One region of the Peribacillus sp. NPDC097895 genome, then DNA from elsewhere that is predicted to be linked to it. Evidence: riboswitches for the same ligand, from Rfam matches in the RefSeq annotation. Region 1 holds a riboswitch; each other region holds the start of a gene.
What was found. A riboswitch is a leader RNA that binds a small molecule or an ion and turns the genes downstream of it on or off. The one in region 1 is predicted to bind S-adenosylmethionine.
Positions count from the first base shown of each region.

Region 2: another riboswitch for S-adenosylmethionine. It lies ahead of ACQKMH_RS13160 (Fur-regulated basic protein FbpA); the one in region 1 lies ahead of ACQKMH_RS17085 (O-acetylhomoserine aminocarboxypropyltransferase/cysteine synthase family protein).
Region 3: another riboswitch for S-adenosylmethionine. It lies ahead of ACQKMH_RS22970 (sugar ABC transporter substrate-binding protein); the one in region 1 lies ahead of ACQKMH_RS17085 (O-acetylhomoserine aminocarboxypropyltransferase/cysteine synthase family protein).
Region 4: another riboswitch for S-adenosylmethionine. It lies ahead of ACQKMH_RS14455 (methionine biosynthesis PLP-dependent protein); the one in region 1 lies ahead of ACQKMH_RS17085 (O-acetylhomoserine aminocarboxypropyltransferase/cysteine synthase family protein).

Region 1 covers NZ_JBNNSH010000003.1:155,489-161,198, reverse strand. The annotation lists gene ACQKMH_RS17110 (acyl-CoA dehydrogenase family protein) at 1-694, shown strand, start outside; gene ACQKMH_RS17105 (arsenate reductase family protein) at 834-1,190, shown strand; gene gcvH (glycine cleavage system protein GcvH) at 1,288-1,668, shown strand; gene ACQKMH_RS17095 (toprim domain-containing protein) at 1,762-2,127, shown strand; gene ACQKMH_RS17090 (thioredoxin family protein) at 2,131-2,439, shown strand; SAM riboswitch class I at 2,589-2,694, shown strand; gene ACQKMH_RS17085 (O-acetylhomoserine aminocarboxypropyltransferase/cysteine synthase family protein) at 2,800-4,110, shown strand; SAM riboswitch class I at 4,228-4,340, shown strand; gene ACQKMH_RS17080 (methionine ABC transporter ATP-binding protein) at 4,506-5,540, shown strand; gene ACQKMH_RS17075 (methionine ABC transporter permease) at 5,533-5,710, shown strand, end outside.
Region 2 covers NZ_JBNNSH010000002.1:385,344-391,053, reverse strand. The annotation lists gene thiE (thiamine phosphate synthase) at 1-27, opposite strand, end outside; gene thiM (hydroxyethylthiazole kinase) at 8-823, opposite strand; gene thiD (bifunctional hydroxymethylpyrimidine kinase/phosphomethylpyrimidine kinase) at 820-1,626, opposite strand; gene thiW (energy coupling factor transporter S component ThiW) at 1,595-2,116, opposite strand; gene tenA (thiaminase II) at 2,132-2,821, opposite strand; TPP riboswitch at 2,920-3,024, opposite strand; SAM riboswitch class I at 3,186-3,290, shown strand; gene ACQKMH_RS13160 (Fur-regulated basic protein FbpA) at 3,430-3,642, shown strand; gene ACQKMH_RS13155 (aspartyl-phosphate phosphatase Spo0E family protein) at 3,897-4,091, shown strand; gene ACQKMH_RS13150 (N-acetyltransferase family protein) at 4,183-4,689, opposite strand; gene ACQKMH_RS13145 (SGNH/GDSL hydrolase family protein) at 4,914-5,615, shown strand.
Region 3 covers NZ_JBNNSH010000006.1:90,119-95,828, reverse strand. The annotation lists partial or broken gene ACQKMH_RS22985 (winged helix-turn-helix transcriptional regulator) at 41-400, opposite strand; gene ACQKMH_RS22980 (ABC transporter permease) at 718-1,722, opposite strand; gene ACQKMH_RS22975 (sugar ABC transporter ATP-binding protein) at 1,724-3,226, opposite strand; gene ACQKMH_RS22970 (sugar ABC transporter substrate-binding protein) at 3,282-4,394, opposite strand; SAM riboswitch class I at 4,510-4,615, opposite strand; gene ACQKMH_RS22965 (GTPase domain-containing protein) at 4,713-5,710, opposite strand, start outside.
Region 4 covers NZ_JBNNSH010000002.1:630,988-636,697, reverse strand. The annotation lists gene metC (cystathionine beta-lyase) at 1-605, opposite strand, end outside; gene ACQKMH_RS14455 (methionine biosynthesis PLP-dependent protein) at 602-1,714, opposite strand; SAM riboswitch class I at 1,801-1,914, opposite strand; gene fumC (class II fumarate hydratase) at 2,251-3,633, shown strand; gene ACQKMH_RS14445 (hypothetical protein) at 3,740-3,982, shown strand; gene ACQKMH_RS14440 (ABC transporter ATP-binding protein) at 4,033-5,178, opposite strand; gene ACQKMH_RS14435 (PucR family transcriptional regulator) at 5,302-5,710, opposite strand, start outside.

The DNA.
Region 1 (5,710 bases):
TGCATCTGAAGTATTGGATTACGTAACGGACGAAGGCGTGCAGCTTCATGGCGGTTATGGTTTCATGCAGGAATATGAAATTGAGAAAGCCTATCGTGATTCCCGTATTAACCGAATTTTTGAAGGCACAAATGAAATCAATCGCTTGCTTGTCCCGGGAACTTTCCTGAAAAAAGCACTTAAAGGAGAATTGCCGCTTCTTCAAAAAGCTCAAGGCCTGCAAGAGGAATTAATGATGATGATGCCGGAGGAACCTGGCGATGAGCCATTGGCACAAGAAAAAATGCTTGTTAGAAATGCCAAGAAAATCGGTATTTTGGCAGCTGGCCTTGCTGCACAGAAATACGGCACAAAACTTGATCAAGAACAAGAAATCCTCTCCAACATTGCTGATATAGCATCTCTTGCATATGCTGCAGAATCGGTGGTATTACGTACGGAAAAAGCCATTGCGGCCACGGGGCTGGAGAAGAATAAACAAAAAGTCCTTTACACTGAAATTTTCGTTCAAGAAGCTTTCAATGAAATAGAACAGCATGCAAAGGAAACGTTAATAGCGGTAGAAACAGGCGATACTCTTCGCATCATGCTTTCTTCGCTTCGCAAGCTGACAAGACACAATCCAATCAATGTCATTGCGAAAAAACGTGAAGCTTCAGTTAAGGTTATTGAAACGGAAAAATACGCATTATAAGAAATAAATTGAAAATCTTAAAAGGGAATGCCCGTAATAGGCATTCCCTTTGCTTTGATGAAATCACGTTGGAAAATCAAAGGACATTTCGTTGTATTGCGTGGTGAAAACGGGTATTCTATTGGTAGGTGGTGAAATGATGGGATTAACATTATATTGGTACCCAAAATGCGGCACATGCCGTAATGCGAAGAAGTGGTTGGATAGTCATGAACTGCAATATGAAGCGATCCATATAGCGGAAAATCCGCCTTCTCGAACTGAAATAGAACAACTATACAAAAACAGCGGATTAGAGTTGAAGAAGTTTTTCAATACTAGCGGTCAAAAATATCGGGAGCTCGGTTTAAAGGATAAGTTGAAAGAAGCTTCTGAAGCAGAGATGCTTGATATATTGTCCACTGATGGCATGCTGCTGAAAAGGCCGATCGTAACGGATGGCACTAAAGTGACAGTGGGTTTCAAAGAAGAGCAATTCGAACAGGTTTGGAACTGAAATTATACAAAATATTTGGTTAATTTCTTACTTAAAACAAAGTTCTACCTTATAATGTAATAGATAAAACAAGATGTACATATGGAGGGAATTAATAATGACAACGCCAAAAGAACTTCGTTACACTAAAGAACATGAATGGGTCAAAACGGAAGATGGAACAGTTCGCATCGGAATAACAGCTTTTGCCCAGTCCGAACTTGGGGACATCGTTTTCGTCGAGCTTCCAGAGGTCGGGGATGAATTGAAAGCGAACGAGCCATTTGGAAGTGTTGAATCCGTTAAAACCGTTTCTGAGCTTTATGCTCCTATCAGTGGCAAGGTTGTTGAAGTGAACGATGATTTAAGTGACAACCCTGAATATGTGAATGAATCTCCTTTTGAAAAAGCATGGATGATTGTGCTGGAGCCATCAAATAGCAGTGATATTGAAAACCTGATGAGTGCTGAAGAATATGAGAGCTTGATTAACGGGTAAAGCGAAGTAGAGGGGGGCCAGATAAAGGCCTCCTCTCTTTTTCATTTTGTAATATGGCAGTTGCGCACATAATTCGTGAGATGGAGTGATGACATGGAATTCGGCGAATTCGATAAAGTGATCATTGTAGAAGGCAGTTCTGATAGAAGAAAAGTTGCCTCCGTTTTAAATGAAGATGTGGAAATAAGATGTACGAATGGAACCATATCATTAACTAAGCTAGATGAATTTGTTGATGAATTAATGGATCGTGATGTCTATCTCCTTTTTGACGCAGATGAATCAGGAGAAAAGCTGCGGAGGCAATTCCGGAGGGAAATGCCGGAAGCGAACCACTTGTACATTAATAAAATGTACAAGGAAGTGGAAAGCTCGCCCGAACATCATATCGCAACTGTCCTTTTATCTGCCAATATGAATGTGAAAATGAAATTTTTAAGCCAAAGGGTGAACGACTAATTGATGCGGGAATGGAAAGAAGAAGAGTGTCAGCTTGCTGTTGAAAAAGGGGAAACCTTTTGCTTATATTTATATACGCCTTTATGTGGTACCTGTCAGGTGGCTTCCAAGATGCTGACGATTTCATTGGAACTTTTCCCGGATTTTAAGGCAGGCAAAATGAACATGAATTATGTTCAAGCAATTGCGGAATCGTATGAAATTGAAAGCGTCCCTTGTTTATTGCTTTTCAAAGAAGGACAGCTGCACAAAAAAATATATGCCTTTCAATCCGTTCCTTATTTGTATGGATTGCTTAAGGAAATTAGCTAAGAAACCAACCAGGTACGGGTTGGTTTTTTAGTTTTGGATAGGTAGGGGCCAAAATCTAAATAAAACGTAGAATATTCTAACTATTTATTGACTGGATAAATCTAAAATGCTATATTTTGAATTAAGAAAGTAACTGCTGAATTTAATAGTTCTTATCAAGAGTGGCGGAGGGACTGGCCCGACGAAGCCCGGCAACCGGTATAAATTTATATACGGTGCTAATTCCAGCAGAGTGTTGGCTCTGGAAGATGAGGTGTGTATGGAAACCTCTTCTTGTGGAAGTGGTTTTTTTGTTATTCAATGGATTTCCTGGTTTTATTATAATTCCAACTAAATCGATAGAAGAAGAGGAGAAAGCGTATGTCAGAGAAAAAGTTGCGTTTCGAAACATTGAGTGTTCATGGTGGTCTGCAAGCTGATGAAACAGGTGCCCGTGCAGTTCCTGTTTACCAAAGTAATGCATACTTGTTCAAAGACACCGACCATGCAGCAAATTTATTTGGCTTAAAGGAGAATGGCTATATCTATTCTCGACTCCATAACCCCACGGTCAGCGTTTTCGAGGAGAGAATGGCCTTATTGGAAGGCGGGATCGGCGGATTGGCAACAGCAAGCGGAATGGCGGCCATTTCCCTGTCAATCTTGAATATTGCCGGTGCAGGGGATGAGATTGTTTCAGCCTCTACATTGTATGGTGGTACGTATAATCTTTTTGAGAATACTCTCCCTAAATATGGGATTAAAGTGAAATTCGTCTCCCCTGATGACCCTGAAAATTTTAAAAGGGCGATTACGCCAAGAACAAAAGCCATATTTGCCGAAACAATTGGAAATCCAAGCTTGAGAGTCCTAGATATCGAAGCGGTAGCGGATATCGCCCACGATGCCGGCATACCTTTAATTATCGATAATACCTTCGCTACACCATATCTTTGCAGACCCATTGATTTTGGAGCGGATATTGTCATCCATTCTGCTACAAAATGGCTATTGGGAAATGGGACGACATTAGGCGGTGTCATTGTGGATGGAGGGAAGTTCGACTGGAACTCGCCAAACTACCCTGGCTTTACCGAGCCTGATCCAAGCTACGATGATCTCGTATATTCGGAGGCAGTGGGACCCGCTGCTTTTATTACAAAAGCCCGAGTGCAATTACTTCGTGATTTAGGCCCTGCGTTAAGTGCCCAAAGTGCATTTCAGTTTACGCTTGGACTTGAAACGCTGCATGTAAGAATGAAAGAGCATATCTCGAACACCAAGTCTGTCATTCAATATTTGAAAAATCATCCGGCCGTGACCTGGGTTTCATATCCTGCTAATGAGGATCATCCGGATAAAGCCCTTGCAGATAAATACTTGCCTAAGGGAGCAGGATCGGTTGTGACCTTTGGAATACAAGGTGACCGTGAGGCCGGAGCGAAACTTATCAATTCGGTTGAATTATGGTCCCATGTAGCGAATGTTGGGGATGCTAAGAGTTTAATCATCCATCCCGCCAGCACGACCCATCAACAATTGAATGATGCAGGTCTGGCGAAAGCGGGTGTGAGTGCTGATCAAGTCCGCCTATCCATTGGGATAGAAAATGTTGAGGATTTAATTGAAGATTTAGAGCAGGCAATTGAAAAAGCAACGAATATCGTCTCCTTGGCTTCTAAAACGATTTAAGGAAAAGACAAGTTCATATTATTATAGAAATATTATACATTGCACTCCTTTTTTATCTATGATAAAATTTCACCATACTAAAGAACTTAATGATGTACAAAATATTCTATATATTAGCTCTTATCAAGAGAGGTGGAGGGATGTGCCCGATGAAACCCGGCAACCGACAAGGAGATTTCCTTGGAAAGGTGCCAATTCACACAAAGTTTAATCACTTTGGAAGATGAGAGGAAGGCCAATCTTTTTACCTGCCTTTCTGCTCATGCAGAAAGGTTTTTTCTATTCCATATTGGGGAAACCTTTGCATGGGCAGTGAAATTGGTAAAAGCACAAACTAATTATGTAGAGAAATCAACTAAGTTCATAGGTTTTATTGGATAAAGAGGTGAGTATTAATGATTACATTGACTAATGTCAGTAAGCTGTTTCGAACAGGAAAAGGAAGCAGTGAGACGATCAAGGCTGTAAATAATGTAAATGTTGAAATAAATAAAGGCGAGATTTTCGGTATTATTGGCTACAGTGGAGCTGGGAAAAGTACTTTGATCAGAATGCTCAATGGCTTGGAAACGCCCACGGAGGGATCCGTTGTGGTGGCTGATAAGGAAATTTCTAAGATAAATGGGGCAAAGCTTCGTATGGCCCGTCAAGAAATCAGCATGATTTTCCAACATTTCAATCTATTATGGTCCAGGACCGTCCAAGAGAACATTTCCTTTCCGTTGGAAATTGCAGGAGTTTCGAAATATGAACGCACCAAACGTGTGAACGAATTAATCAAGTTAGTCGGACTGGAAGGCAGGGAAAAGGCGTATCCATCGCAATTGAGCGGTGGGCAAAAGCAAAGGGTGGGAATAGCCAGGGCTCTTGCCAATGATCCTAAAGTGCTGCTATGTGATGAAGCGACTTCTGCTTTAGATCCACAGACTACTGACTCCATACTTGAATTGCTTGTTGACATCAATCAGCGCCTTGGGCTAACGATTGTGTTGATAACACATGAGATGCATGTAATACGTAAAATCTGTCACCGTGTGGCTGTGATGGAAAGCGGGCAAGTTGTTGAACAGGGACCTGTCCTGGATGTTTTCAAGAATCCTAAAGAACAAATGACAAAGCGTTTCGTGCAACAGGTAACGGAACCGGAAGAAACGAAAGAAACAATGGACCATTTACTCGAACGCTTTCCTGCAGGTAAAGTTATTCAACTGACCTTTGTAGGGGACCATGCCGAAAGCCCGTTGATCACCAAGCTCGTACGTAACTACGAGTTGGACGTTAATATCGTTCAAGGTAAGATATCCCAAACCAGAAGCGGTTCATATGGAACGCTGTTCATCCATCTTGATGGCACAGAGGATGAAATGCTCCGCGCAATCGAATTCATTAAAGAACAGCAGGTAGGCGTGGAGGTGATTACTCATGCTTGAAGAATTATTGCCGAATGTGGATTGGGAAGACATTATTGAAGCAACGAAAGAAACACTATATATGACAAGCATATCTGTAGTAGCTACCTTTTTTATAGGCATACTATTAGGGTTGATCCTGTTCTTGACAGGGAAAGGGAATATGTGGCAAAACCGGACGGTTAACGTGG
Region 2 (5,710 bases), on a different contig from region 1:
GCTTAAATCAATTTGGGACTTCTTCATTTATTTTCACCTCATTCAGCCAAATTTCCTTATCCATTCTCGATATTGCATCGATTAATCGCACACGAAACGTTCCAGTTCCCTCATCTTTTTGAAGCTTTGCAGCAGCCAGTTCCCCTGAAATGCTCATGGTCGAGATCCCTGCAACTGCTGCAGAATAGAAATCGTCCGTAACTCCGGAAAAGGTGCCTATAAGAGCAGTGGCCATGCATCCCGTACCTGTAACATTAGTTAAAAGGAGATTCCCGTTATGGATAATGGACGTATTTTTCCCATCGCTGACAGCATCCTTTGCTCCGCTGACTACGATAACACTATTTAGTTTATTTGCAGCACATGCAGCCAGCTCTGCATTGCTAATCTGAAGTTCCCCTGAATCCACTCCGCGTGTAACGATATCCCCACCCATCAATCGAAGGATCTCACTCGCATTTCCGCGAATGATTTGGAAGGTAACCTTCTTCAGGAGCTCTGCAACTTTCTCTGTACGATAGGAGGTGGCACCAACTCCCACCGGGTCCAAAATAACTGGGATATTATTGGCATTTGCCGCCTTGCCGGCTATCTCCATTGCCTCCAAAGCTTTATCATCTATCGTACCGAAATTAAGGACCAATGCATCTGCTAAATTGACCATTTCCTCCACTTCTTTAGGGCTGGATGTCATTACAGGTGAACCACCGATGGCAAGAGTGGCGTTTGCACAGTCGTTGACCGTAACGAAGTTGGTGATTTGGTGAATGAGTGGTTTTCTTGCTCTTACCTTCCCGAACAAGTCAGCTGCAGAAATCTTCATATTAAGTCACTCCTTTCTTTTTTTAAAAACGAATGAAAATGATGGACAGGTCCATGACCCTTACCGATTGAAAAGCTATTACGTATCGCTTCAGAAATATAGGCCTTGGCCAGTTCAATCGACTCTACCAATGATAGTCCATTTGCCAGGTTGGATGTAATGGCGGAAGATAGAGTACAACCTGTTCCATGTGTGTTTTTTGTGTGAATGCGTTCTCCCTCGATCCAGTGGAAGTTCGTCCCATCATAAAAAAGATCGTTTGGATTGCCAGCTGCATGGCCTCCTTTAAGTAAAACGGCTTTAGGCCCTAGTTCTTGTATGGACATGCATGCTTTGTAAAAATCTTGTTTCGTTCGAATCGACAAGCCAGTGAGAGCTTCCGCTTCAGGTACATTCGGGGTTACAAGTGTTGCAAGCGGAAGCAATTCGGTTTTTAGAGCAGTGACAGCCTTTTCGTCGAGCAAATGATGGCCGCTTTTGGAAATCATGACAGGATCAAGGATAACGATGTCAGGTAAGAAGGTATTAAGAGACGCAGTGACTGTTTCCACGATTTCTTTTGAGCCTAGCATGCCTATTTTTACTGCATCTACATGAATATCTTCAAAAATAGCTGCTATTTGATCTGTGATGATAGCGGTTTCGATAGCCTGAACTGAACGCACTTCCATTGTGTTTTGTGCCGTTACGGCTGTAATGACAGACATGCCAAAAACCCCATGTGCAGAAAATGTTTTTAAATCTGCTTGTATTCCTGCACCGCCCCCTGAGTCAGAGCCTGCGATGGTTAATGCTGTTTTCATAAAAAAACCCCTTCATATAATTATTTTTGAATAGTATTTTCAGTAATATGAAAGCTAAAATGGCACCCGCAAATGAACTAATCATAAAAGCTGGCAAAAACCCAAAAAGGGCTGCTTTATCTCCCAAAATGAGAACCGCCAGTGGATAGCAAGCTAGGGACCCAAGAATCCCGGTTCCTATCACTTCCCCTAAACAAGCGAAATTTAAGCTTTGTGTTTTTCGATATAGAACGGCAGCCAAAAGTGCACCGATCATGCTGCCCGGAAAGGCGAAAATTGAACCGGTACCAGATATGTTTCTAATGATGGAAACTAAAAAAGCTTGTGTTACAGCATAAGCAGGTCCCAATAATACGGCTGTCATGACATTTGCGAGATGCTGAATAGGAAAGATTTTTGCAAATCCGGCAGGGATGTATATAAAGGAACTGGTTAGAGTCGTGATGGCCGTGATCATGGCGGTCAGCGTCATTTTCTTGATTGGATTCATCATCATGTCAACGACCTACAGTGGCCAATCCTGCTCGTTTTGAACCATTTCCCAAAATAAATATTCATAGCGGGAAGTCACCAAAAAGTGCTTTTCTAATCTAAGAAGTTCATTTTCAGGCATGCCTTCGATTAATTCTTCTAACAAACCAATTAGCCACTTGTGTGCTTCGCCGAATTCAGGAGATGAATAGGATTTAATCCAAGCGGCATAACGATTATTATCCAATGCTTCACCATTTTGTGCTTTTAATTTCAAACCGATTTCATAATAATCCCAAGCACATGGTAGGAGACAGGCGATCAGGTCTGCTAAAGTCCCATGCTGAGCGGCATTTAGCATGTAACCTGTATAGGCTAGCGTGGTTGGAGTTGGTTCTGTATTTTCTAATTCCTTTGAACTTATACCGAATTCCAAAGCATATTGCCGATGAATGTCCATTTCCACTTGAAGGGTTTCATTCAAGATACTCGCAAACTTTGCCATGGTTTCGACATTATGAGCTTTAATGACACCTAAGGCAAAGAGCTTGGAATAATCCATGAGATAGATATAGTCCTGCTTCAAGTAATAGGCAAATTTCTTTTCAGGAAGAGTGCCGTTGCCAATTGCCTGGACAAAAGGATGTGAATGGTTCCTTTTCCAAATTCCTTTTGCACGTTCGTGAAGTCTATCACTGAAGGTTCCTAAATTAGTATTCTCCATTGTTCATCCTCCTTTAGAATGGTCCCTTTTGTTTTAATCCAATAAAAAAACCCGATCCTAAAAAAACGGAACGGGGTAGATGGATAAAGTCAGTGTACGGACGATATCATCCACTTCCCTCCGCCGGTATGAGCCGGTTCAGGTTCAAAGGGTCCGGAACAAATTCCATCTCAGTCTTAAAAAAGACTCCCCTAGTGGTGTGAATTGTATGTAATTACTGACATCATATCAGAAAGCGAAGAAAATGCAACCCAAATTTGCATGAGGAAACCATATATAGCCTTGAAATAAGGGAAAACTGGGCAATTGACTTTTGTTGATAATTGGGATAAAATCATCTCTACATCAAATTATATAAATAGAATTCTTATCCAGAGAGGTGGAGGGACTTGGCCCAACGAAACCTCGGCAGCAGACCCATTTTGGGAACTGTGCTACATCCAACAAGCTAACGCTTGGAAGATAAGAAGAGCCGTACGGACACTGCAGCCTCTTCTTGAATTAGAAGGGGCTTTTATTTTTGTGAAATAACGTTTAGTGACATAATAGAAATGGTATATATAATTTGGTGATAATGAAATCTGTTACATTTTGAAGCAGGCTCTAAGATGAATAAGAAAGGGGCCATTTACATGGCAGAATTAATTAAGAGGATCGAACAGAGGAAGGCATTGCTGATTGAAGAGTTATTGGCAAATGGAGTATACAAAACTTCGGATGAAAGGCACCTTTATGATGCCCCGTTAAAAGTACTGGAAGATGAATATAAAATTGTTATAAATAGACCTAATAACGAGACACCTTCGGAATGGATGACTTAGTAAACGATAGATTATCTTGTGATAAGGGATATTTGAAAGCATTCGCAGTGTTACAAGGGGTGAATGCTTTTTTTATTTATGTCTATTTAGAGGGATGTCACAAAAAATACATATATTAAGAAAAAAGTAGGCTTTTTGTCACAATTATCATACAAAATAACACAATTAAATCCCTAAAAATGGTTGATTTTAACTATAAGTTTCATTATAGTGATAAGTGTAAAAAAATTGAATTAATGGGAGGTGTATATAGAATGCATTGTCGAAAGGTAACTGTTGAAAGAATAGAAGAGAAAAGACAGGAAATGATTAAATTGGCAGCAATTTATGGGTTTACCAGTTTTCTAACTATTCAAGCAAGTCAAGAACTGGATACCCTGTTAAATGCATTAGCCAAGAAAAGAGAATCTGAATATTTCGCGCATCAGAATGTTTATAGGCATTTTTAAACTCGCCGTTTGGGGTCAAGTTTCATAATAGACTTCTGCGTTTAAACTAAAAAAACTACTGCCGAAGGCAATAGCTTTTAAATAATTATATTTAAATATCGATACGTTTACCAAGAATGACCAAGTCCCGTTCAATGCCATCCAGTTCGGCAACTTGTGGTAAGTTTGCCCATTTTTCAAAACCGAATTTTGAAAAAAGCTTCAGGCTAGGTATATTGTGAGCAAATATGAAACCTAATAGAGTCTTCACCCCTAATTTTGGGCTCACTTCTATTGCCTTTTGAATCGAAATTCGTCCAATTCCTTTTCCCCGGAAATAATCATCAATATAAATGCTGATCTCCGCCGTAGAATTATAGGCGGGCCGACCATAGAAAGATTGAAAGCTCATCCACCCTGCAGTTTTTCCTTCTATAGTAATGATATACAGCGGTCGACTTTCTGAGTTATGTTTCTCAAACCATTCAATCCTCGATTGTACGGAAACGGGTTCCGTATCTGCAGTAACCATTCTTGAAGCAATTGTGGAATTATATATTTCAACAATTTTGGGTAAATCCGACCGTTCTGCTTCCCTAAACTCTATGTACTCGTCCATCATTTAAACTCCTATCTATCATATATTTTCAATTTCCGGAATAAAGAGTCATCAGCTCACGAATTATGAAGGAAAGGTGAGCGAAACCTATTCCATTGAAAGTTTTATATTATCATACACTTTTTACTCTTTATCTGACAATTTTTTTTATTGTTAAGAATGCAGAATTTTGGGTATTTAAAAAATGAAATACTTCATATTGAATATACAAAGGAGAAACAAAAATGAAAAAAATAGCAGGTTTATTAATTATTGTACTAGGTATTTGTTTTGTTGCGTATAAATTTCAAGCTTCCGAGTCGAAGGATATGCAAAGGGTGATGGCTTTTGGAGATTCATTAACCTATGGAAAAGGTGATAAGGATGGGGAAGGCTATGTAGAGGGGCTGGAGGATGAATTGAATAATCCTGACTCCAAACAAAAAGTGACTTTTTGGAATTACGGTATAAAGGGACAGGAAACGGATGGTGTTATCAAACAGCTTGATGACTATCGCATTAAAACGAAACTTGATAAAGCAAGTACTTTCATCGTTTATATTGGAACGAATGACTTTATCAATAGTAACGGTGGGAACTTGGAGGAAATAAGTGATCGTAAAATCGATAGGGGTAAACGGGAGTACATCAAACACCTGGATAAAATTACCTCAACTCTAATGAAGGAAAACGATAAAGCAATTATACTAGTGGTAGGACTCTATAACCCAATTAAAGACAATCAAAAACTTGAAAAGCACATCCAGGACTATAACCAATCAATAAAGAGGATAGTGGAAAAGGATAAGAACATGATATACATTCCTACCAATGATCTTTTTGAAAATAAAAAGAAATCGGAGTATTTCAGTGATATGATTCATCCAAATGAAAAAGGGTATCAGCTGATTACGAATCGGATTTTGGAAAGTTACGATTTCAAGTAATTCAATGCACAGAATTCTTTCTGTGTATTTGCCGCTTTTGTTAGTTCATTGATCTCCTCATCTGTATCAAATTTTCCATTCAGGATGTTATCACG
Region 3 (5,710 bases), on a different contig from region 1:
TTAGGAAATACTTCTTTTGATTTAATCAAAATATCTACACTTACGGCCGTATAGTCTCCTGAGCTGGCAAACTGTTTTTCTCTCCCCACTCGCACATCATATTTAACAATGGAATGAGAGAACGACCACGTTCAGATAATGAATATTCTACTTTTGGAGGTATTTGGGGAAATTCCTTGCGTATGATAAGGCCGTCGGTCTCCTACTCTTTTAACATGATGCTTAGCGTTTTAAAGGAAATGGTACCGATACTTCGCTTCAGCTGATTATGCCGCATAACCTTATTTTCAGACAGCCAATATATAATGATCATTTTATATTTGCCGCCTATTAAGGACAACGTATATCCAAAGCCAGTATCATTTGGTTTCACGCCAGTCGGAACACAGGTTTCTCGCATAAGTTACACTCTCCTTAGATAAGTATAGGATATGAATGTTCATACTTTACAATAGATCATTATCAATCTTATTAAAAGGTTAAGTAAGTTCCCTTTAAAATTTTGCTATCGTGGTCACTGTTTATACTTCAACATTGAGGGATCTCCTGCCCCGATTTTAGCGTAAGTGAAAAGAGTTCATTATTATTAGTAAAATAATGAAGATGCGAAAATTCATATCCATAACCCGTCCCTTTTTAAAAAGGAAAAATCCTGTTGCATATCCAACAGGATTTTTATCAATCTTCAAAATTCACAATTGTAGGATTTCTATCATTTCAGTGTTTTTGTTTGTAATAAGTTACCGCGAGCGCAAGGGCCAGCACTGTACCTTTGACGATATCCATCGCATAATAGGGCACAGACATCATGATCAGCCCATTTTGAAGGATTCCGATAAGAACTGCACCAACAAAGGTTCCAAAGGCATTTGGTTTTCCCGCTCCCAAAACGGAGGAACCAATGAAGGCTGCTGCAACAGCGTCCATTAAATAGGGGGATCCTGAATTGATTTCTGATGTCATGACCCTTGAAGCAAGGACAATTCCCCCAATCGCCGCAAGTAGTGCTGAAAGCAGATAGGCAAGCACTTTGTATTTATTTACCGATATCCCGGAAAGTCTCGCCGCTTCCTTATTTCCCCCAATAATGTACATATAGCGACCATGCTTCGTATAAGTCAAAAAGATATGGGTCGCTATCACAATGACTGCCATGATCAATATGATCCATGGTACCTGCCCAATTTTTGCGAAAAGCGGACTGATCAGTCCAGTAGCAAACGTTCCATCGGGCATGACCATATTTTGCGAAACCGTCGCCCCTTTTGTATAGGTAAGGGCAATGCCCTGGATAATGAACATAGTAGCCAATGTCATCAGCATATCGGGGATTCTCAATTTAACGATCATGAATGAATTCAAGGCCCCTACGACAATTGAAGCACCGATTGCAGATAAAATGGCAATCAATGTATCCTGTGAAAACCAGACGAACATTGATATGACGATAGCATTTGCCAATGATGCGACAGAACCGACGGAAAGGTCGAAGCCATCCACCGTTAAGGATATCGTAATGCCGATCGCAATGATGGTAACGATTGATATGGAACGTAGGATGTTAATCAGGTTATTGGTTTGAATGAAAGACGGATTGGACAGGGCAAAGATGCCAATCAAAATGATGATTGTCAATATTGTGCCGTATTTATAGAAAAAGTCGAACAGGTCCACTTTTTTCTTTGCTTTCGCTGTCTGTGTAACAGGAATGGGTACGCTCATCCTATTTTCCTCCTGTAGAATAGAATAGTAGTTCTTCTTCGCTGGTTTTGCTCGTTTCTAATTCAATGACAGTGCTCCCGTCATATAACACATATGTCCGATTGGTGATGCCAATGATTTCGGAAAGTTCGGATGATGCATATATGATGGCTTTCCCATTTCTCGCAAGCTGTGCAATCAATTCGAATATATCCTTCTTAGCTCCAACATCGACCCCTTTTGTGGGTTCATCGAATATATATACATCCGCATCGGCTAATAACCACTTCCCAATGGCAACTTTTTGCTGGTTACCACCTGAAAGGTTTTCGACTCTCACTTCCCCTGAAGGAGTTTTAATGTCGAGGCTCGCAATCAGTTCCTTCGCTTTTTCTTTTTCGGCCTTACGATCCACGAAGCTGAATGTCTTGCAGAATTTGCCGATACTGGCTGCAGTCAAGTTTGCCGTAACCGTTTCCTGAACAAGGACTCCTTCTTTCCTGCGTTCCTCCGGTACTAGTGCCAGTCCGCTTTTCACTGCATGATGCGGCGATTTCAAAGTAAGTTTTCGGCCATTCAGGACGACTTCACCCGCTGTGATCGAAGTATGACCGAAAAGGGCTTTACACAGCTCCGTTTTCCCAGCACCGACCAGCCCTGCCAAGCCGATTATCTCGCCTGCCTTTAGATGAAGGCTAACATTTTTAACTTTCGCTGCATCTGACAATCCCTTCACTTCCAGTACAACCTGTCCAATCGAAGAATTCACTTCAGGGAACTGTTCATCCATGGTTTTCCCGAGCATACTCTCGACCACTTCGGTTCGCGTGATTTCCTCCATTTTTCGACAAGTGACACGCTCTCCATTTCTCATGATCGTAATTTCCTCACAGATTTCAAATATCTCAGGGAGACGATGGGAAATGAAAATGATTCCCACACCTTTTTGCTTTAATTCATTTACAATTCGAAAAAGTTCTGTCGTCTCCGTATGACTTAACGGAGCAGTTGGTTCATCGAGAATCAAGAATTTGCATTCTGTCGAAACGGCCCTCGCTATCAGGACCATCTGTTTTTCAGCCAAGGTAAGGTCTCTTACCAGCTTTTTTGAAGAGACACGAATTTTCATATCATCAAGAATATAAGAGGCTTTGTTGTGCAGCTCTTTCCAATGTACCATCTGTTTTTTGCCCATGTTTTGGACCATATCATTCAACATTACATTTTCCCCAACCGTTAAATAGGGGATCAGTGCGGTATCTACTTCCTGATGCACAATTTGAATGCCTTGTTCCTGCGCCTCCTTTGGCGAACGGATATCCTGCTTCATCCCATTTAAAAAAATTTCACCTGAATAATGAACATGAGCTCCTGATAAAACTTTCATTAACGTCGATTTCCCTGCTCCGTTTGCACCGACCAATGCATGTGCTGTCCCTGATTGTGCAGAAAAATCAACTTCACTTAGCGCCTTTACCCCAGGAAACTCAATCGAGATCTTCTTCATTTCTAGTTGTGTGCCCATGTCCATCCCCCCTATTGAACAGACACTCCCTTCTACTGAAAGAGAGTGTCTCTTTTTACTTTTTATAATGGTCTTTCAAAACTTTCATCCAATCCTCTTCAAATTCTGCTGATACACCCCAGCCATCGACAATACCAGATAGATTGGACATGTTTACCGCTTCTTTTGAAGCTTGGATTTGCTTTTGTGAAATTAGTGAAGCCTTTAAGTCATATGTTTGCGGCGTTTCTTCGCCCGCTAATTTTTTTGCCAATAACCTCATATTCACTGCACCGATCAATTTGGGATCGACTGCTGCCGTGTAGGACCATGAGCTATCAGCTGATTGGATTTCCTGAAGATCTGCATTTGATACATCAATTCCATATATCTTCACTTCATCCCGGCCTGCTTCTTTAATAGCCCGTGCCGCTCCAATAGCGAAGGCATCCCATGTTGCAAATATTGCATCCAATTTTCCTTTAGGATATTTATTCAGCATTGCGGCTACTGCATTCTGTGTCTGAACGGAAGTATCAGCTGATGCCACTCCGAATCTTTCGACTTCTTTAATCCCAGGATTTTCTTTTAATTTTTCCTGATAGACTGCGTTTCGTCTTACCATTGGAGGGAAACCATCCACCCAAAGATAGGCAATTGAAGCTTTACCTTTCTGTTCTTCTATCAATTTATCAAAAGCGAGTGTTGCCAGCGCCTCATCATCCTGTGAGGTTAATGTCACACCGTCTATTTTGGATAGATCACTAATAGAATCGAAGGTGACAACGCTTTTACCTGCATCAACCAACTTTTGAACGTCATTCACTGTCGCTGCATCATCCCCATGGGAGATGATATAGCCGTCATAATCTTCCTCCAAAGCCTGGGCGATGGCATCATGGAATTTAGCCGTATCTCCATTGGCTGTATATGTATCCACTTGAAACCCTAAATCTTCTCCTTCTTCCTTCGCTCCGGCTAAGTATTGAGCCGTATGATCATCTCCGCCAATTTTACGGATCACTTTGATTTTGGCTCCTTCCCCTTCGGCAAATCTTTCCGGTACATTTTCAAATGATACCTTTTCTTCTTTCTTCGCTTCTGTAGAACTCTGCCCTGTTGAGCACCCCGTTAATAGCAAAGCCGAAGCGATGGCTGAAACGAATACCCCTTTAATAGACCTTCTCATCTTGTTCCCCCCTAAAATCTCTTATTATTCGCATCAATCAAGTTGGTGTAAATCCTAAAATAAAAACCTCTCTAGTATAGAGAGGTTTGATCAGCTGTTTTGCAGACTTGTCCCTCTCTTATCTGTCAAAACATTTCTGTTTTGCAGGATTTAGCACCAATTCCTAATGGAACGGTTGCTGGGCATCTTAGGGCCAGTCCCTCCGCCACTCTTGATAAGAGAATATATTGTAATACGTTTTTCGTAATTATCACTTTATCGGGATATAGTCATAAAGTCAATAGATTTTTGAATATTTGAAATGTTTCTGTTTATTTTTTATTTTCTTTGCAGTTGGGCTAGACGTTTTTTCTCAATTTTTTCAAGTCTCTCCAACTGACGTAATTTCACTTCAAACAAAGTGATTGGATCACGGTAAACTTCCGGATTTTCTTTCATATGCTCCAATGCTGCCTGGTAGTCTTTAATTTCAGTCTGCGTTTGTTCAATTGTTTTTTGAAGTAAGGCAAATGAACTGCGATAGAAAAGTGCAATGTCACGATCCAGGGATTTTTCAAACAACCCGAATTGGGTAAGGAAACGTTCAGTGATCATCTCAGCAACATCCAGGTAATCTTCACTTTCCAGGTATTTCTTATAACGATTGTACATATTGGCTTTATTTTGCGGTATCGCCCCAAACAGCTTTCCTGCTCCTTTAAGCAGCAATTGTGATGGAGTCCTGCGCATAAGGATATTAACGTCATCGATGCGGATACTGCTTGTCATCCGATCGGCATCACGACGCCAGTCATCCAATACTCTGAAGTCACCTGCAAGCGTAATTCGTTCTTCTTTGTATAATTCATTGAAACCAGCACTCATCTCATCCATAAATTGTTGGCTTTGTGCGAATTCCATTTGGGAACTGGCAATCCAATCTTGAAGGGAACGGTAATACTGCGGCATGATTTTATCAGATATGAATGCTTGGATCCGCTCATTCATTTCCTGGTTTAACTGTATATGGACCTGACTGAAATCACTGCTTTCGGTTAACGATTTAGAACAATCCCTCAGTAATTCAGGAATTTTGGAATAAAGTTGATTTTTCACTTCATCTTTAAGCGAACGATATGACCTTATGATATTCTCACTTTTTTCTTTTTCCAAATCAGCCAGTTGGTTGACCGCTCCATTTAGTTTGATTTCCATCTGTTCATTCCAAGAAATGGAGTGCTCACATTTACGCTCATTAGCTGCCCGTTTTTCTAACAGGTTAGATAATGTTTTACGAATGAAAGCAAGGATTTTTTCAGACCTTTTTTCTTTCCAAT
Region 4 (5,710 bases), on a different contig from region 1:
AAAAACTTCGTCGCACTATGAAGGACAACATCAGCACCCAAGTTCAACGGTTTTTGTAGCGCTGGTGTCAAGAATGTATTATCAACAAAACTTAAGGCACCTGCTTTTTTTGCGATATCACATACGGCTTGAATATCGGTCACTTTAAGTAAAGGATTTGAAGGCGTTTCAATGTATATGGCTCTCGTATTTGGCTGAACGGCCGCCTTGACGCTTTCCAGATCCGTCATGTCTACAAAGGTATGCTCAATATTGAAACGCGTCAGTACGCTTGTGACCATCCTGAACGTTCCGCCATACACATCTTCGGAAATGACGATATGGTCACCGGAAGACAACAAAAGAAAGGCCGTTGAGATGGCTGCCATACCCGATGAAAAGGCAAAGCCGTGAGTGCCCTCCTCAAGTTCGGCTATGATATCTTCAAGTGCCTCGCGAGTTGGATTCCCGCTTCTGCTGTAATCATATTTGCCGTAAGAATCGATATCGGATTGATGGAAAGTGGATGCGTGCTGAATGGGGACGCTCACACCGCCTGTTGTAGGATCGAATTTATGTTGATTATGAAGTAATTTGGTTTCAAAACTAAAATCATGATCTGTCATCGTAGTGCCTCCCTTTTTACATGTGCGAATGCTTGCTGTAAGTCCCCAATCAAATCATCGCTATCCTCGATGCCAACGGAGAAGCGGAGCAGGCGATTACAGACCCCATTTGCCGTTCTTACTTCAAGGGGTATATCGGCATGTGTTTGTGTAGCGGGATAGGTGATGAAGCTTTCAACCCCTCCAAGGCTTTCTGCAAACGAAATTAATGAGAGCGATTGTAAAAATGGGTTGACCGCTGATTCATCAATGATACGGAATGAAATCATGCCACCTCTTCCGGGATACAATACGTCCGTTACACAATCATGTTCAGATAAGTAATCTACAAGTATCTTGGCATTCTTTTCATGACGTTCCATCCGCAATGCCAGGGTTTTCATTCCGCGCATCAGCAGCCAAGAATCAAAGGGGCTCAAGACCGCGCCGGTACCATTATGATGGAAGGCAAGAGCCTCACATAAATCCGTGCCGCTAGCCACGATCAGTCCGGCAAGTACATCATTATGACCACCGAGATACTTGGTGGCACTGTGAATTACAATATCCGCGCCAAGCAGGATGGGTTGCTGAATAAGAGGCGTATAAAAAGTGTTATCAACGATTAACAATAAATTAAACCGTTTTGCCAGTGCGGCAACGGCGCTAATGTCCGTTTGCTGCATAAGGGGGTTAGTGGGAGTTTCGATGAAGATGGCTTTCGTGTGAGGAGTGATGGCTTTCTCGATATCCTCCAAACAACAAGTGTTTACATAGTCACACTGCAACCCCCATTTTTTAAAACCTTGTTCTAACAGTCGATATGTACCGCCATAAAGATCTTCGCTGACAATCCATGCATCGCCTGATTTAAATAGCGCCAGTATCGTGGAAATGGCGGCCATTCCTGAACTGCAGGCATATCCTTGGTCGCCTTTTTCCAAATCGGCAATGGATCGTTCCAATAGCTGTCGTGTGGGATTACCTGTCCTTGTGTAATCGAATCCTGTCGATTGGCCAATTCCTTCGTGTCGGAAAGCTGTTGAAAAGTATACCGGCGGATTTACTGTTCCCGTCGCCGTTTCACTGCGATTTCCTAATTGAGCAAGATATGTTTCGGTTTTGTACATAGTTTTCACTGCTCCTTTGAGTTATATAAAATAAAAAAAAGTCTTCTTTAAGAAGAAGACTTTGATTAAATGGGGATGAGTCATTCTTCTTATCTTCCAAGTTCACAAACTTGTGGAATTAGCACCTTTTCATTGGTTTGAAACAAATGAAGGTTGCTGAGGTGTCATCGGGCCATTCCCTCTACCTCTCTCGATAAGAGTTTAGATTATTCAATTTCTTTTGAATTTACTATATATATAAATTACTGTCAAGAACATTTTGGAAGGAAGTTGCTTCGAGGTTCAGGTTTAGGTCGATTGGGGCCAAGCGGAGTCGACACTTTACGTATTTTAAAAAAATATCAAAAATCTGCATGGGAGCAGGGATAATCGCAATGTTAAATGAGTTTTTCAGAAAAAGGAGGGAAGCCTGGACGGTTTTTTTGCTTTAAAATAATAAAATTTGTACAATGTATAGAGAGAAAGAATAATACGACATTATTCATTTCATATACATAAGGTCTTCGATGAATAGTGCAAACTTAGGAGGAGAACACATGGAATACAGAATCGAACGAGATACGATGGGTGAAGTGAAAGTTCCTGCTGATAAATATTGGGGAGCACAAACTGAGAGAAGCCGCAATAATTTCAAAATCGGTAATGAAAAAATGCCAATTGAATTAGTACGTGCATTTGCATATGTTAAACAAGCTGCGGCAAAGGTGAACTATGACCTTGGTGATCTTTCGGAAGTGAAAAAAAATGCCATCATTAAGATTTGCGGCGAAATTCTTGAAGGTACGCTTGATGAACATTTCCCGCTTGTGGTCTGGCAAACGGGAAGCGGCACACAAAGTAATATGAATGTGAACGAAGTGGTCGCTAACAAAGGGAATGAATGGTTAAAAGAAAATGGTGAATCTGAAACCCTTCACCCGAATGATGATGTTAACAAGGCGCAAAGCTCCAATGATACATTCCCGACCGCCATGCACATTGCTGCCTTCATGGAAGTCGCTGAAAAATTGGTTCCTGCCATTAAAGCACTTCGTGATACATTCGATTCAAAAGAAAAAGAATTCTGGGATGTCGTGAAAATTGGCCGGACACATCTTCAAGATGCAACTCCACTAACTTTAGGACAAGAAATTTCCGGTTGGAAGGCGATGCTAGAAAAAGACTTGGCGATGATTGAGGAAAGCAGCCAAAAATTATTGAACCTTGCACTTGGAGGAACGGCTGTAGGAACTGGAATCAATACTAAAAAAGAATTCCCGGGACTTTCTGCTAAACAAATCGCAGCAGATACAGGACATCCTTTTGTCACTTCGGATAATAAATTCCATGCATTGACAAGCCATAACGAAATCGTTTATGCACATGGTGCATTGAAAGCACTGGCAGCAGATTTAATGAAAATTGCGAACGACGTCAGATGGTTGGCAAGTGGTCCTAGAAGCGGAATCGGTGAAATTGCCATTCCAGAAAACGAGCCAGGCAGCTCCATCATGCCGGGTAAAGTCAATCCAACACAAAGTGAAGCGCTTACGATGATTGCGACACAAATCGTGGGTAACGATGCGACAATTGGCTTTGCAGCAAGCCAAGGTAACTTCGAATTGAACGTTTTTAAACCTGTCATCATCTATAACTTCCTGCAAACGGTTAAATTATTGACGGAAGGCATTCACTCTTTCAACAATAATTGTGCGGTTGGCATCACTGCAAATGAAGATAAAATCAAAGAAAATGTAGAACGTTCCCTTATGTTGGTTACGGCATTGAACCCTCATATTGGTTATGAAAAAGCAGCCAAAATCGCCAAAACTGCATTCAAGGACAATTCTACGTTAAAAGAAGCAGCGTTGAAATTGGAATTCCTGACGGAAGATGAATTCAAAGCGTGGGTCGACCCAGCTAACATGGTTAATAAATAATGACTAGGAATGCCCTCCCACTGTTTTTAGGGAGGGTGTTTCAATATTTGAATCATGGAATGAAAAAACCTAAGATCATACGTTATCTGAAACAGGAGGAAAAACAATGTCTTTATGCCCGCTTTGTAACGGTCTAAGAAAAATTCACGTGAATTGCCCGGAATGCGGCAGTGATCTTGATGATAAAGGGAAATTCATGGATTACGCTGATGAATACAGCGCCTATATGGACATAGACACTCTCAAGCTAAATGACGGGTACCCTCAATCCCTTCAGAAAGGCCAATGCCCGCATATCATGAAATGCTCAGAATGCGGACATGATGAAGTGATATTGGTGCAGGAATAGTTGTCAGAAATAAACACAAAAAGACCCGTTCATGAACGGGCCTTTTGTATTTAATTAGCAGGCAACTTCATGCCTTCAGCAATCTGTTCATCTTCTTCAACTAGAATGCGATGTTCGGTCCCTTTATCAAAAAAGTGGGCTTTATTCATGTCGAGGGCAAGCTCGATGTTTTCGCCTGCATGAATAATATTTTTCGCATCCACCCGGGCAACGAAGTCCTGCCCCTCGAATGTGGAGTAAAGCATAATTTCCGCACCCATGAGTTCAGCTACATCAATTTGGGTCGTGAATGTAGTGTTAGGGGACTCCGTGAAGTAAGCTCCTTCATTATGGAAATCCTCCGGTCGGATGCCGAGGATGATTTCTTTTCCGACATATCCTTGATCACGCAGCATCTTCATCTTAAATTCAGGTATTTCGAGCGATTGCTCACCAATTTTAAAGATGCCATCTTTTAATGTTCCGGTAAAGAAGTTCATCGCAGGTGATCCTATAAAGCCACCGACGAAAACGTTTATCGGTTTCTCGTAAACGTCTTTTGGCGCACCGACCTGTTGGATGATACCATCCTTCATAACGACAAGGCGTGTCGCCATGGTCATTGCCTCTGTTTGGTCATGTGTGACATATATCGTTGTGGTGTCCAGTCGTTTATGTAGTTTAGCGATTTCCGCCCGCATTTGAACCCGTAGCTTTGCGTCGAGATTGGATAATGGCTCATCCATTAAAAAAACTTTTGCGTCACGTACAATTGCACGGCCAAGTGCCACACGCTGCCGCTGTCCACCTGAAAGGGCTTTAGGTTTCCTATTTAGAAACTCTTCCAGTCCGAGGATTTTTGCCGCTTCATTGACCCTTTGCTTGATTTCCGCTTTCGGCGTTTTCCTGAGCTTTAATCCAAAAGCCATATTGTCAAAGACGGACATATGTGGATATAAAGCGTAGTTCTGGAAAACCATCGCAATATCACGATCTTTAGGTGGGACATCATTGACTCGCTTGCCGTCTATATATAAATCCCCTTGTGATATGTCTTCCAGCCCGGCAATCATCCGTAAAGTAGTAGATTTCCCACACCCGGAAGGTCCCACAAAAACAATGAATTCCTTATCTGCAACACGAAGGTTAAAATCTTTAACAGCCGTCACCTTTTTATCATAAATCTTGAATATATGATCTAATACTAACTCTGCCATGAAAAATCCCCCTTTTAAACTACTGATTACTTGTACAATTAACTATAGTCTAAGCTATCAGATTAGAAAAAAGTATAGGCACATTGCACAAAAAAGGTTAATAATCCCTATATGCAATGAATGTTAATCATTCAGTAAAAGAATCAAATAAGCAGTCAAGGCGTGACGAAAGTTTCTAATATCGAGTCCCGTTCTTTCAGTGAATTTATCTATTCGGTATTGTAAGCTGTTCCTGTGTATATAAAGCTGTTTGGCGGCATAGGTGGCATTGGAATTACACTCGATATACGTTTTAATCGTTTTGATAAGTTCAATATCCTGCTGGGTCTTGCCGAGAATTTCATTGATATACCACTTGGTATTCGTAAAGGATTGCTCCTTTAATAGTGAGTGTGGGATGATGTCTGCCAAATCAGCCACCTTTAAATCCGGCAAATGCACTTGGGCCAAATCAAAACATTTTTTTTCCTGATTCCTGTGATGACGAAGTTCTTGATTGACAGGGTGAAAGCGCCCGGTGAACATCCGGGTC